Regions from separate parts of the Pseudomonas sp. LBUM1661 genome, predicted to be linked through region 2. Evidence: predicted binding sites of a transcription regulator. Region 2 holds the regulator's gene; each other region holds the start of a gene.
The links. Region 2 encodes sigma-54, which starts transcription at its own class of promoters, with help from an activator protein. Its sites were predicted from a motif close to ANTGGCATNNANNTTGCTNT; they were not measured.
Positions count from the first base shown of each region.

Region 1: a site for sigma-54 is predicted at 2,669-2,688, ahead of flgB (flagellar basal body rod protein FlgB). Genes of this name have one in related genera too.
Region 3: a site for sigma-54 is predicted at 2,507-2,526, ahead of ACA057_RS09480 (CmpA/NrtA family ABC transporter substrate-binding protein). Genes of this name have one in related genera too.

Region 1 covers NZ_CP166794.1:5,290,063-5,295,088, forward strand. The annotation lists gene flgE (flagellar hook protein FlgE) at 1-1,001, opposite strand, end outside; gene flgD (flagellar hook assembly protein FlgD) at 1,033-1,755, opposite strand; gene flgC (flagellar basal body rod protein FlgC) at 1,771-2,214, opposite strand; gene flgB (flagellar basal body rod protein FlgB) at 2,218-2,625, opposite strand; gene cheR (protein-glutamate O-methyltransferase CheR) at 2,992-3,819, opposite strand; gene ACA057_RS24240 (chemotaxis protein CheV) at 3,866-4,798, opposite strand; gene flgA (flagellar basal body P-ring formation chaperone FlgA) at 4,881-5,026, shown strand, end outside.
Region 2 covers NZ_CP166794.1:975,881-980,906, forward strand. The annotation lists gene ACA057_RS04365 (ZIP family metal transporter) at 1-721, shown strand, start outside; gene ACA057_RS04370 (HPr family phosphocarrier protein) at 746-1,021, opposite strand; gene rapZ (RNase adapter RapZ) at 1,037-1,894, opposite strand; gene ptsN (PTS IIA-like nitrogen regulatory protein PtsN) at 1,897-2,361, opposite strand; gene hpf (ribosome hibernation-promoting factor, HPF/YfiA family) at 2,374-2,682, opposite strand; gene ACA057_RS04390 (RNA polymerase factor sigma-54) at 2,757-4,250, opposite strand; gene lptB (LPS export ABC transporter ATP-binding protein) at 4,524-5,026, opposite strand, start outside.
Region 3 covers NZ_CP166794.1:2,044,788-2,049,813, reverse strand. The annotation lists gene ACA057_RS09500 (hypothetical protein) at 1-698, shown strand, start outside; gene ACA057_RS09495 (hypothetical protein) at 741-1,178, opposite strand; gene ACA057_RS09490 (hypothetical protein) at 1,201-1,671, opposite strand; gene ACA057_RS09485 (helix-turn-helix domain-containing protein) at 1,676-2,416, opposite strand; gene ACA057_RS09480 (CmpA/NrtA family ABC transporter substrate-binding protein) at 2,647-3,858, shown strand; gene ACA057_RS09475 (ANTAR domain-containing response regulator) at 3,874-4,449, shown strand; gene ACA057_RS09470 (nitrate/nitrite transporter) at 4,773-5,026, shown strand, end outside.

The DNA.
Region 1 (5,026 bases), 2.5 Mb from region 2:
CTGCCGTCGATGGTCAGGTTGGTGATCTGGCCAGTGGCGTAGCCATCCTGCGCCGGAATCGAGCGCGCGGAGTCGGCATTGTATTGCGTGGTGTTGGCCATCGAGATGGTCACGCCGGCAGGGTTGGCGCTCGCACCGTTGGCGGTCCAGACGCCGTTGGTCACGGAACCCGGAACCCAGGTGGTGACCTTCAGGTCACTGCTGATGACCGGCGCACCTGGCGGGGCCGGAGTGCTGACCTGGACCAGCTTGCCAGTCGAATCGAAAGTCATGGTCGAAGGGACCGGCGCCGTCGGCGCGGCAGGCAGGCTGCCATCCGGGTTACGACCGTCAATCAGGGTGTAGACATCCCAGGTGTTGGCGCCCGTCTTGACCATGTACTGGTCCATGATGTGCTTGTTGCCTTGGCTGTCATACACCGGCGTGCTGAACGGCTTGGTGTACGTCTCGACTTTGCTCGGGTCGAACTTGTTGGCGGGGACGGTCTGATCAATCACTTTCTCAGTGGAGTTCAGGTTGATCGTCGACGAAATGATGCCGGTCGATTTCGGCGCCAGGTTGGAGGTGTCAATGCGCAGGTCGGTCAGCACACCGTTGACGATCTTGCCGTTGGCGTCCACACCGTAACCCTGAAGGCGCGAGGTCCCGTCGGTGTTGGTGACGAAACCTTCCTTGTCGACCTTGAACGTACCGGCACGGGTGTAGGACAGCGAACCGTTGTTGTTCAGCACGAAGAAGCCGGAGCCATTGATGCCCATGTCCAGCACGTTACCGGTGTTGTTGATGTCACCTTGGGTAAATTGCTGGGAAACGTTGGCCAGGCGCACGCCACTACCGGTGGTCTTGCTGCCCGAACCCAGCTTGGTCGCCGAATACACGTCTTCGAATTCTGCGCGGGACGATTTGAAACCGGTGGTCGCCACGTTGGCGATGTTGTTGCCGGTCACGTCCAGTTGTTTGTTGGCTGCATAGAGACCGCTAAGGCCGATATTGAAAGACATATTCCACTCCTTTGTGCCGTGTTAGTCGGCTCTATATACCAATGGTTTGAACTTTGGACAGGGCGACACTTCCCAGCCCGGCCAGGTTGAGCATCAACTCACCACCGGTCTGGCTGATGGTCACGCTGTTGACGGTCGCCGGCAGATTGGTGACCAGCGCTGCCCCCTGACCATCGATCGTGGTCGTTGCCCCAAACGTGTAAGTACCCGATGCGAGGACGTTGCCGGCATCGTCCTTACCGTCCCAGGTGAAGCTCGAATTACCGGCTTTCTGGTCTTCCAGCTTGATCGTGCGGACCGTTTTGCCGTCCTTGTCGGAAATCGTCAGGGTGGCTGACGCCACCGACTGCGGTATCGCCACCGAACCGGTCAGGCCCTTCGTCGTGTCGACCACCGCCTTGTCGCCCGGTGCAATGACCGAACGGCCGACCAGTGACGAAGCCTGCAACGCCTGGGACGAGTTGTAGTTGCCGGCAATGCCGGACACGGTCTCGTTGAGCGTGGTGATCCCTTCCAGGCTGCTGAACTGCGCCAACTGCGCGACGAACGCACCGTTGTCCTGCGGCTCCAGCGGGTTCTGGTTTTTCAGCTGCGTCACCAGCAATTGCAGGAACGCGTCTTTGCCCAAGGCCTTTTTGCCGCTGGCACTGCCGGCGGCCGACGCGAGGCTATCGTTGTTGGTGTTGGTCTTGATCGAGGAGTTGGCCAGGATGTCCTTGAGGCTCAAACCACCGGTCGTATCGGTAACACTCATCTGAGTCGCCCCTTATCACTGACCGAGGGTCAGGACCTTTTGCATCATGGTTTTGGCGGTGTTCATCATTTCGGCGTTGGTCTGGAACGAACGGCTCGCGGAAATCATGTCGGCCATTTCTTCCACCACGTTGACGTTCGGGTAGTAGACGTAACCCTTGGCGTCGGCGGCCGGATGGTTCGGTTCGTAGCGCGCGTCGAGGTTGCTCTGGTCTTCGACCACGCCCAGCACTTGCACGCCTTGACCGGCCGCGTCCTGGTTCTGGAACAACGAATCGCTGCCGCCGCTCTGGCCGCCCTGGAACATGGTGGCAAACACCGGATGACGCGCACGGTAGGTCTGGTCGATGCTCGACGAAACGGTTTCGGCGTTGGCGATGTTCGACGCAACGGTGTTCAAGCGAGTGGTCTGGGCACTCATGCCGCTACCGGCAATGTTGAAAACGCTGGACAGGGACATGACTTACTCTCCACGCAGGGCTGACACCAGCCCTTTGAATTTGCTGTTGAGCAGGGTGAAGCTGGCCTGGAAGTTGACCGCGTTTTCCGCGTAGTTCGACTGTTCCAGCTGAGCGTCCACGGTGTTCTGGTCGATCGACGGTTGCATCGGCGTGCGGTACAGCAGCGACTCGTCGCCATTGCCCAGGCCTTGCGCTTCGATATGACGACTATTGGTCATGTTCAAGGCGAACGTGCCGTTTTTGGCTTTCTCGCTCTGCTCGGCGAGCACTTTCGAGAAGTCCAGGTCCCGAGCCTTGTAGTTCGGGGTGTCGGCGTTGGCGATGTTGTTGGCCAGGACTTCGGCACGCTGGGCGCGGAAGCCCAGGGCTTGTTCGTGGATACCGAGCGCTTTATCGAAGCTGATGCTCATGTCGGGAAACCTTCGGGTGACCTGATTTTTCGTAACATGGACATTAGCAAGCGTCGTGCCAATTCAAAAAAACCCGTAAACCGGGGCTTTGCGGGCAGTGGCAACGCGGCAATGCCAGAAAAGCGGCAACCGATTTCCGCTGGCTGCCGCTTTTCTGCCGCTTATACACGTTCGCAAGGACAACATCCGACCCTGTGGGAGCGGGCTTGCCCGCGATAGCGTTGTGACAGGTTGCATAATGTCGACTGATACGCCGCCATCGCGGGCAAGCCCGCTCCCACAGGGGATGAAGGTGTATTGAGAAATCACCAGGCATAAAAAAACGGGAGCCCCTGAGGACTCCCGTTTTTTGTTGCCGCCAACCAATCACTTCGCCTGGTAAATGATCCCCGGGCTGCACTGGACCATCTGGTAATGGTCCGGCAATCCGTTCAGCGCCTCGGAAGCACCGAGGAACAGATAACCGCCGCGCTTCAGCGTGCCGTGGATGCGCAGCAAGATGTCTTTCTTCACCTCGGCGGAGAAGTAGATCAGCACGTTGCGGCAGAACACGATGTCGAACTTGCCGAGGCTCGCGTAGCTGTCCAGCAGATTGAACGAGCGAAACTCCACCCGGCTCTTGATCGGCGCCTTGATTGCCCAGCGTCCCGGCCCTTTCGGGTCGAAGTAACGTTGCAGGCGCTCGGGCGACAGACCGCGGCCGATGGCCAGGCTGTCGTACTCGCCGGTCTTGCAGTTGTTCAGCATGGTGCCGGACAGATCAGTGGCAACGATCTGCACACCCATCTTCAACTGGCCCATGTTGACCCGTTCGAACTCGTCGATCGACATCGACAGCGAATACGGTTCCTGACCCGACGAGCACGCCGCCGACCAGATCCGCAGTCGCTGGCCGGGAGCCGCCTTGATCGCTTCGGGCAGCACCTTGTTCTTCAAGACTTCAAACGGATAGGTGTCACGAAACCACAGAGTTTCGTTGGTGGTCATGGCATCCACCACCATCTCGCGCAAACCGCTGCGCGGCTGGGTCTGGATGCGCTGCACCAACTCACCCAGGGACTTGATGCCCTGCTGTTCCATCAGTTTGTTGAGACGGCTCGAGACCAGGTACTGCTTGTTTTCACCGAGCAAAATGCCACAGGCTTTTTCCAGGAAGACCCGGAACTGTTCGAAATCCAAATTACCCGTAGACAAAGATACCGCCTCTTAAATCGTGTTGACCGCCAAGGGCAAAAGGCCCCTAGCTGATGTCTGCTGCTTTGATCCGGTCGACTACCCGGGATGCCAGGTCATCAGGACGGAACTTGGCCAGGAAGTCATCGGCACCGACTTTCTTGACCATCGCCTGATTGAATACGCCCGACAACGAAGTATGCAGGATGATATGAAGCTTTTGCATGCGCGGGTCGGCGCGGATTTCGGCCGTGAGGGTGTACCCGTCCATTTCCGGCATCTCGATGTCGGAAATCATCATCAGGAACTCTTCTTCCGGCTTCTTGCCCTCATCGACCAGTTTGCGCAGGTACTCCAGCGCTTGCCGGCCGTCGTTCAACGCGACCACTTCGACCCCGACCGTCTGCAGGCAACGCGTGACCTGCTTGCGCGCCACCGACGAATCGTCGACCGTCAGCACGCGCAAGGACAGCGCCTTGTGCTGGGTTTCGACGTCCACCACGCCGGCGGAAATCGCTTCCGGCGTCGGCGCCACTTCCGCCAGCACTTTTTCGACGTCGATGATTTCGACTAGCTGATTGTCGACCCGAGTCACAGCCGTCAGGTAATGATCGCGCCCCGTGCCCTTGGGTGGCGGATGGATCTCCTCCCAGTTCATGTTGACGATGCGCTCCACCGAGCGGACCAGGAAACCCTGGGTCTTGGTGTTGTACTCCGTGATGATCACGAAGGGATTGTTCTTGTCCTTCAAGGCGCCGGAGCCGGTCGCCATCGCCAGATCAAGAATCGGAATGGTCGCCCCCCGGATATTCGCCACACCGCACACGACAGGACTGGATTTTGGCATCAGCGTGAGTTTGGGGCATTGCAGCACTTCCCGAACCTTGAACACGTTGATCCCGTAAAGCTGCTGACCGTCGAGACGGAACAACAACAGCTCAAGGCGATTCTGCCCAACCAGTTGCGTGCGCTGGTTTACCGCATCCATTACACCAGCCATGCACAGACTCCTACACCAACGCTTAAGTGTGTTGCGACGCGCATTCATCACTAAACGGCACGGCGCTTGCTTTTTAACTCTTATGAACACAGAACCGACATTTTTCCGACGCCTGACATCAAACTTCCGCAAATTGCTTTGCGCGCTGTCGGCTGTTTGCCTGTTCAACGCTGGCAGCCCTGCCCTTGCTGACGCGGTTACCTTGCCTGACATGCTTATCGGCGTCAC
Region 2 (5,026 bases):
GGCCTTGGGCGCGGTGCCGGTGTTGGTGATTCGGCGCATGCCGCAGGCGGTCAGCGATACGCTGCTTGGTTTCGGTGCCGGGGTGATGCTGGCGGCGACCGCGTTTTCGCTGATCGTTCCGGGTATCTCCGCCGCTGAAGGCCTGGGCCTGACGCCTTGGGCGGCCAGCGGCCTGATCAGCTTCGGCATCATGCTCGGTGCGTTCGGGCTGTATCTGGTGGACCGCAAGGTCTCCGGGGCCAGTCCGGAAATGCTGGTGGGCACGCTGGAGCGACCGGTGATACCACCGAGGATCTGGTTGTTTGTGTTTGCCATCATTGCCCACAACATTCCAGAGGGCATGGCGGTTGGTGTCTCGGCCGGTGGCGGCATGCCGGATGCCGACAGCCTGGCCATGGGCATTGCCTTGCAGGATGTGCCGGAAGGGCTGGTGATCGCGTTGGTACTGGCCGGGGCCGGGATGTCGCGGGTCAAGGCGTTCCTGATCGGTGCTGCGTCAGGGGTGGTCGAGCCAGTATTCGCCTTGTTGTGCGCATGGCTGGTGAGCCTGGCCGAACTGCTCTTGCCCTTGGGCCTGGCACTGGCGGCCGGTGCCATGCTGTTGGTAGTGACCCACGAAGTCATTCCCGAATCGCGCCGCAATGGTCACGACAAACTGGCCAGCCTTGGGCTGCTGATCGGGTTTTGTTTGATGATGGTCATGGATACCGCATTAGCTTAACGCGGACGTTTGTAACGGCGAGGTTTACTCGCCTTCGCCGAAGTAGTCGTTGATCAGCGCTACCAGCGCCTGTAGCGCCTCATCAGCCCTTTCGCCTTCGGTGATCAAGTGGATCTTGGTGCCCTTGCCCGCCGCCAGCATCATCATGGCCATGATGCTTTTACCGTCGACCGTGGTTTCCGGCGTGCGTCCTACCCTGATTGTGCAATCCTTGAACTCACCGGCGACACCGACGAATTTGGCGGAAGCACGGGCGTGCAGGCCCAGTTTGTTGATGATTTCGATTTCCAGAGCAGGCATCGCGATGTGAATCCTTTAGCTGAGGTCGCGGTGGCGGACCTGGACGTTCTTCAGGGTTTTTTGCAGGGTCTGGCCGAGACGTTCGGTCAGGTAGACGGAGCGGTGATGCCCGCCGGTGCAGCCAATGGCAATGGTGACATAAGCACGATTACTGGCGGCAAAGCGGGGCAGCCACTTGAGCAGGTACGTGGAGATGTCCTGGAACATCTCTTCCACGTCCGGCTGTGCGGCCAGGTATTCGGCCACCGGTTGGTCGAGCCCGGATTGCGCGCGCAGTTCTGGCTTCCAGTACGGGTTCGGCAGGCAGCGCACGTCGAACACCAGGTCGGCGTCCACCGGCATGCCACGCTTGAAACCGAAAGACTCCACCAGGAACGCAGTACCGGGTTCCGGCTGGTTCAACAGGCGCAGTTTGATGGTGTCGCGCAGCTGGTAAAGGTTCAGGTTGGTGGTGTTGACTTTGAGATCCGCGAGGTCGGCAATCGGGCCGAGCAGGCTGGTTTCATCGTTGATCGCCTCGGCCAGCGAGCGATTGGCGCTGCTCAGCGGGTGGCGACGACGGGTTTCCGAAAAGCGTTTGAGCAGGGTTTCTTCGTCGGCATCCAGGTACAGGACATCGCACTGGATATGCCGGCTGCGGACTTCTTCGAGCAGTTCCGGAAAGCGCGACAGGTGACTTGGCAAGTTGCGTGCGTCAATCGACACGGCAACCAGCGGTTGTGCCAGTTCGGTGTGAATCAACGCGCGTTCGGCCAGCTCCGGCAGCAAGCCGGCGGGCAAGTTGTCGATGCAGTAGTAGCCGTTGTCCTCAAGGACATCGAGCGCGGTACTTTTACCTGAGCCGGAACGGCCACTGACGATGATCAAACGCATGATTACTGACCGTTTTGCTCGTCCAGGACAACCTGATACAAGGCTTCATTGCTCGGGGCGCTGCGCAGTTTTTCGCGCACTTCCTTGCGATCGAGCATGCTGGCGATCTGGCGCAATAGCTCCAGGTGCGCATCGGTGGCGGCTTCCGGCACCAGCAGAACGAACAGCAGGTCAACCGGGGCGCCGTCGATGGCGTCGAAATCAATAGGGGCGTCGAGGTGCATCAAGGCGCTGATGGGTGCGGAGCAACCCTTCAGGCGGCAGTGGGGGATGGCGATGCCGTTACCAAAACCGGTAGAACCGAGTTTTTCACGGGCGACCAGACTCTCGAAGACATCCTGCATGGCCAGATCCGGCACTTCGCGATGGATTAGGTTGGCAATTTGCTCGAGGGCTTTCTTTTTACTGCCGCCCGGCACGTTCACGAGGGAACGGCCGGGGGTCAGGATGCTTTCAAGTCGGATCATGAGTTGGGAGTGTTAACGACCGGTCGCACCCTGGAGGAGGCTCTGGGTCTTTTCCTTATGCTTTTTGAGTTGTTTATCCAGCTTGTCGGTCAATGCGTCGATCGCTGCGTACATATCGGTATGTTCCGCGTTAGCGACCACTTCATTGCCGGGAATATGCAGCGTGGCTTCGATTTTCTGCTTGAGCTTTTCGACCGTCATCGTCACTTGGACGTTGGTGATCTTGTCGAAATGCCGTTCCAATCGTTCGAGTTTTTCGCCGATGTAGGTGCGAAGAGGTTCGGTCACTTCCAGTTGGTGTCCACTGATGTTGACTTGCATACAGCTTCTCCTTCGTTGCCAGTGCATAAAGCGGCAGGCAGAAATGCCTGCCACTGGAACGCTGTGGCGTGGCTCTACATCAACCGCTTGCGTTCGCTCGAAGGCGCGATTCCTAAGGACTCGCGGTACTTGGCGACGGTGCGGCGAGCCACCTGAATGCCTTGTGCCTCCAGTAAACCAGCGATCTTGCTGTCACTCAACGGCTTTTTCTGATTTTCCGCAGCAACCAGTTTTTTGATGATCGCGCGAATCGCCGTGGACGAGCATTCGCCGCCCTCGGAGGTGCTGACGTGGCTGGAGAAAAAGTATTTCAGTTCATAAATACCGCGAGGGGTATGCATGAATTTTTGCGTGGTGACCCGGGAAATCGTCGACTCGTGCATGCCGACCGCTTCGGCGATGTCATGCAGCACCAGCGGTTTCATGGCTTCGTCGCCGTATTCCAGGAAGCCGCGCTGATGCTCGACGATCTGGGTGGCCACTTTCATCAGGGTTTCGTTGCGGCTTTGCAGGCTTTTGATGAACCAGCGGGCCTCTTGCAGCTGGTTGCGCATGAAGGTGTTGTCGGCGCTGGTGTCGGCGCGGCGCACAAACCCGGCGTACTGCGCGTTGACCCGAAGGCGTGGCACCGACTCCTGATTGAGCTCTACCAGCCAGCGCTCGTTGTCCTTGCGCACGATCACGTCGGGCACCACGTATTCGGCTTCACTGGACTCGATTTGCGAGCCGGGGCGCGGGTTGAGGCTCTGCACCAGCTCAATCACCTGGCGCAGTTCATCTTCCTTGAGCTTCATGCGCCGCATCAATTGGCTGTAGTCGCGGCTGCCGAGCAGGTCAATGTAATCGGAGACCAGACGCTTGGCCTCGGTCAGCCATGGGGTCTTGGCGGGCAACTGGCGTAATTGCAGCAGCAGGCATTCACCCAGGTTGCGGGCGCCGATGCCGGCAGGTTCGAATTGCTGGATGCGGTGCAGGACGGCTTCAATCTCGTCCAGTTCGATGTCCAGTTCCGGATCGAAGGCTTCGAGGATTTCCTCGAGGGTTTCGTCCAGGTAGCCCTGATTGTTGATGCAGTCGATCAGGGTCACGGCGATCAGGCGATCGGTGTCGGACATCGGTGCCAGGTTCAGTTGCCACAGCAGGTGGCTTTGCAGGCTTTCGCCGGCCGACGTGCGGGTGGTGAAATCCCACTCGTCGTCATCGTTGCTCGGCAGGCTGCTGGCGCTGGTCTGGTAGACGTCTTCCCACGCGGTATCGACCGGCAGTTCGTTGGGAATGCGCTCGTTCCAGTCACCTTCCTCGAGGTTATCCACCGTCGGGGCGGTTTCCTGGTAAGAGGGTTCCGAAACATCGGCGTTGGGTAGTTGTTCGGCTTTGTCGGCCAACGGGTCGGCGTTATCGAAGTCGTCGCCTTCTTCCTGGCGTTCGAGCATCGGATTGGACTCCAGGGCCTCCTGGATTTCCTGTTGCAGGTCCAGGGTCGACAATTGGAGCAGGCGGATGGCCTGTTGCAGCTGCGGTGTCATCGTCAGCTGCTGGCCCATTCTCAAGACTAGCGATGGTTTCATGGCAGGGGCTTAACACCTTATTCGCCGGCGCACATGCGCCATCCACTACAGAGCGCCGGAGCGCCAAACATAAGCAAATTATATGCCCGAAACTGCAGCGTTTGCCTAGAGCGCCGTAACAATAAAAAGCTGCAAAGTTTTATTGACACATTGAACCGACTGGCTTCGGAAAATCTTTGAAGCGTCGCGTTTGCCTAGAGCGCCGTAACAATAAAAAAAAGTTGATTTTTTATCGAGACAAGCGCTCGGTCGACTGGCCACGCACCCCGGCGTTTACAGGCGGAACTCATGGCCCAGGTACACTTCCTTGACCAGTTCGTTGGCCAGGATGGTGGCAGAGTCACCTTCGGCGATCAGTTGGCCATCGTTGACGATGTAGGCGGTTTCGCAGATATCCAGGGTTTCACGGACGTTGTGGTCGGTGATCAGCACGCCAATGCCCTTGGCCTTGAGGTGGTGGATGATCTGCTTGATGTCGCCCACCGAAATCGGGTCCACACCGGCGAAGGGTTCGTCGAGGAGGATGAATTTCGGGTTGGTGGCCAGAGCGCGGGCGATTTCCACACGGCGGCGTTCACCACCGGACAGGCTCATGCCAAGGTTGTCGCGGATGTGGCTGATGTGGAATTCCTGCAGCAGGCTTTCCAGCTCCTTGCGACGACCGGCCTTGTCGAGTTCCTTGCGGGTCTCGAGGATGGCCATGATGTTATCGGCTACCGAGAGTTTGCGGAAGATCGACGCTTCTTGCGGAAGATAGCCGATACCGGCCTTCGCAC
Region 3 (5,026 bases), 1.1 Mb from region 2:
ACAGTTTTGCCACCGATCTGGTGAACCTGTTCTTACCGATAGGTGACAACTCGAAACCCACTCCAGGCGGTACAGCAGCTTCTGGGGGGTTGAATGGTGCTCTGCAGTTCCTTGCCTTTACGGCAATGAGCAATACCGCATCAAAATCAGGCCCTGGCTATGCCATGTCGGCGGGCAGCGCGCCATCGACCGATACAGCAGTGCTCGCTGCCCAACTTTCGCAATGGATGACTCGCACTGCCGATGTTGCGGTCAGTCTCCCTCTATCCACCCTGAACCGCGCTACCGAGATCCTGGAGTCGCTGACTCCGGTACTGGGGCACGACGCTTTACGCGGCGCCTATAACGCGGGTGCCGAAGTGGCCAGCCAGGTACTCGGTGGCGAAATAATGCATGCGCTGCAACCGGAGAAAGCACCCGAAGGCTTTCGCATCCAGCTCAAACCTGCGCGGATCCCCACCGCCGAACAAGTGGCTAATCAGTTCCTGACCACTAATGCGATACGGACCTCGCTGAGCGAAACGATAACCGCCGTTGTGGTTTCGGCAACCCGGTACTTCTCGACGCTGCCGATTTCCAAAGCGGAAGTCGATCACGTCGTCAATGCGTTGGTGGCGGCAGTGGTTTTTGCGGGGCGCCCCAGCGTTGTGTACGTCAATCAAGGCACACAGCCTGAGCCACCCTCTACGCAACGATGACAATGGTTGCGCCTGGCCCTGTGTGGCTGGGCGCAATCCGGCTCACCACTCACTCTTCTCCCACGCATCATCCTCCATCGGCTTGAACACTTCTCTCATATAGCTTTTGACGAAAAGGTCCAGGCTGAACGCCAGGCCATTGGCGCCGCTGATTTCCTTGAAAATCAGGGTGTTTTCCAGTTTCTCGTCCTTCAATTGCACCAGCACCTTCAGCGTGACCGCCAAGAGTGCCTTGGCATCGGGATACGCGCGAGACTCGCCGTCCGCCCCCCGTAACGTGCGCAAAAACTCATAAATGGCTTTCTCGCCCTGCCCCTCCATGGCCAACAGCTGTTGATACAAACGATCGAACTCAGGGTCCGGGCGCTTGCTGTCAGGCAGGCTCTGGCGGGCAGCAAGCAGGCGTGACTCCAGCGTCTCGACCGGCGGGTTGCCACTGGGCTCGAGCGAGCGCGCACTCATTACGGTTTCAATCTTCATGGATATCCTCGGTCGGGGCCGTTCAAATGGTACTGGCAGAGTGCTTGGCGAAAGTCGAACACAGATCAGTGAGCGCCTGCATCGAGGCCTGGTCCAGTGAGCGAACCGACGCGGGCAGCTTCTCGACGCACGCCAGCAGTCGCGGTTCCAGTCGTTGTCGGGTCGATTCGATATCGAATTCGAGCAGTTGATCCGCCAGGCGCACCACGTAGCGCTCCTGCGGGTGATAGTCGAGCACCAGTTCGCCGGGCCAGAGCCGGCACAATCGCTCGCGCAACGCATTGCCTCGGGACCGACAATGCAGCGGTAGCAGCACCTGCAACACAGCGCTCGTGTCACCCGGTTGCTCGACCAGCCAGCGCGCCAGCATTTCGTCCAGCCATTCGGGACAACTCAGGGCCTGCGCGAGCAACTCGCGAGCGGCCTGCGCAAGCTCCAGCAAACCGCTGAGCAGCGTGGGGGCGAAGCGCAGGGGGAGGAAACGAAAGATCATCGACTTACTTACCTGAAAGGTGCGTGATATCCGCCAGCCTGCTGGGTGCGAAACCCACCCGCTCGCGAATTTCTTTGGAAAAGTGCGATGAAGAGGCGTAGCCGAACGCCAGCGCCACATCGGTCAAGGAACGATCTTCCAGGCTCATGCTCAGCAGTGCCTGGGCCGTGCGCCAGTCGCGCAATGCCGGCTTGGTCGCACCGCCCAGCGCCTGTCGGCACAATCGCCGAAAGTGCGACACCGACACGCCATAGCGTTGCGCCAGCCAGGTCAGCTTTTCGCTGCTCGCGCCCTGCTCCAGCAGAAACCGCACCAGCCAATAGTTCTCGTTGTGCCGCAATACACTGGCGAAAGCCCGGTAGGACACGCCGCCACGCAAGGCCTGTTCGATGTACCAACGCTCCAGCTTCTTGTCGGAATCGAGGGTCTCGTAAGAGACAGCAAGTGCCGCCCAGGACGTCGGGCGTGGGCCTTGGCCGATCAATGCGCCGCCCAGGTCGATAAACACCTGCAGTTTCACCAGGGACGCCTCGGGCATCGGCAGAATCTGCGCACGGGCGCCGCTGTTCATCTCAAACTCGCCGCGCACCGCCAACAGTCCTTGCCAGCCTGCCGGCAGACAGCAGCACAACGCGCCGCTGGCAAACGTCAGGCATAGCGCCTGCTCGGCGGCCCGCACGAACATCACCTGCTCGTCCCGGCGAACGTCAGGCACGGGTGTCGCGAAAAGTCGATCGATCTGCACGCTTACCTCCTGTGGCGACTCGTGTGGTAACGGTCGTCAGGATGAAAGGCGTGGCCCTTTCAATCTTGATGGAAAGCTGATGAAACCCGGGCTGGCATATGCCTTGCACCGGCAACCGGCATCAGCACTCATGCCAACGGCGGGATGAGTGGAAGGACAATGGCGTCGTCACCCGGCTTTGCTCGCGCAGGGACCTGGGACGACGCCTTTTTTTGCAAGGTGAAGACGCGATGAATGAACCATCAGCCGGCCCATTGGCCTGGGTCAACGGCAGCGATGCCCCGGAAAAGACCGAAATCAACCTCGGCTTCATGGCCCTGAGCGACTGCGCCTCGGTGGTGGTCGCGGCGACACAGGGTTTCGCCCAGCCCTACGGCCTGACGCTGAATCTCAAGCGCCAGTCGTCGTGGGCCAATCTGCGGGACAAACTGGTGAGCGGCGAACTCGACGCCGCCCACAGCCTGTACGGTTTGATCTACGCCGTGCATTTGGGCATCGGTGGCGTCGCGCCCACCGACATGGCCGTGCTCATGGGCCTGAACCAGAACGGTCAGAGCATCAACCTTTCCCACGGCTTGCAGGCCCTGGGCGTGACCAGTCCTGAGGCGCTGGATCGGCACGTGCACCAAAGTCGCCCAAAACTCACCTTCGCCCAGACATTTCCGACCGGCACCCACGCCATGTGGCTGTATTACTGGCTTGCGAGCCAGGGTATTCATCCGTTGCAGGATGTCGACAGCGTGGTGGTGCCGCCGCCGCAAATGGTCGCGCACCTGCAGGCGGGGCGCATCGACGGCTTCTGCGTCGGTGAGCCGTGGTCTGCCAGCGCGGTGAAACAGAACCTCGGGTTCACCCTGGCGACGACCCAGACCATCTGGCCCGATCACCCGGAAAAAGTCCTCGGCTGCACCCGCGCTTTCGTCGAGCACTACCCCAACACCGCCCGCGCGCTGGTGATGGCGATTCTGCAGGCCAGCCGTTTCATTGAACAAAGCCCGGAGAATCGCCGCAGTACCGCGCAACTGCTGAGCGCGCCGCACTACCTCGATGCGCCACTCGATTGCATCGAGCCGCGCTTGCTCGGCGACTATGCCGACGGTCTGGGCAATCGCTGGCAAGACCCGCACGCGCTGCGCTTCCATGGTGAGGGTGAGGTCAACTTGCCTTATTTGTCCGATGGCATGTGGTTCATGACCCAGTTCCGCCGCTGGGGTTTGTTGCGCGACGACCCGGACTACCTCGCGGTGGCCCGTCAGGTGCAGCAACTAGACTTGTACCGAGAGGCCGCCAGCGCCGTCGGTGTTGCTGCCTTGGGCAAGGAAATGCGCAGCAGCCAGTTGATCGACGGCAAGCGCTGGGACGGTTCCGACCCGGGCGGCTACGCCCGCAGTTTCAAGCTGCATGCCATGAGCGACAGCTCGCCCCTTCTCGCCAGCCGCTGACAGGAGACTGCAAACATGCTGCGTATCCTGCTGATCAACGACACGGCGAAAAAAGTCGGACGCCTGAAAGCCGCCCTGACCGAAGCCGGGTTCGAGGTCATAGACGAATCCGGCCTGACCATCGACCTCCCCGCACGCGTCGAAACGGTGCGCCCGGACGTGATCCTGATCGATACCGAGTCACCGAGCCGTGATGTGATGGAGCAAGTGGTGCTGGTGTCGCGCGATCAACCACGGCCCATCGTGATGTTTACCGATGAGCATGATCCTGACGTGATGCGCCAGGCGATCAAGTCCGGCGTCAGTGCCTACATCGTCGAAGGCATTCACGCACAACGCTTGCAGCCGATTCTCGACGTGGCCATGGCACGTTTTGAAAGCGACCAGGCCCTGCGTGCTCAATTGCACGCCCGCGACCAGCAACTGGCCGAGCGCAAGCGCATCGAGCTGGCTAAAGGGTTGCTGATGAAAATGAAGGACTGCAACGAGGAAGAGGCCTACACCCTCATGCGCCGCCAGGCCATGAGCCGCCAGCAGAAGCTGATTCAGGTGGCGGAACAGATTATTGCCATGAGTGAGTTGCTGGGCTGAATTCCTGCGGTGGATGTTCTATCGCCTTCGCGAGCAAGCCCGCTCCCACATTGGAATGCATTTCAAATGTGGGAGCGGGCTTGCTCGAGAATGGCAGCGACTCGGTTTCGGCTGTTGGCACAGATTTGGCTATGTAATCGGTACAGGTAACCAACGGCGGTTGCCCCACCTACGACAAAGACGTCGCTCACCTCATTTGCCCTTGGCGAATCAGGTGGCGGCGTTTTTTTGTTTTGGCCCCATAGCCTGGGGCCGGTGGTGCGGCCCTTCGGCGCCCCACCTGCATGACTCCCGTTCGAGACTCCTATCAGTTGAGGTGCGCGATGAATTCAAGCTTCTGGAAATCCGGCCATACCCCGACACTGTTCGCGGCCTTCCTTTATTTCGACCTGAGCTTCATGGTCTGGTACCTGCTCGGTCCGCTGGCGGTGCAGATTGCCGCCGACCTGCACCTGACCACCCAGCAACGCGGGCTGGTGGTGGCCACGCCGATTCTGGCCGGTGCCGTGCTGCGCTTTGTGATGGGCCTGCTGGCTGACCGCCTGTCGCCGAAAACCGCCGGACTGATTGGCCAGGT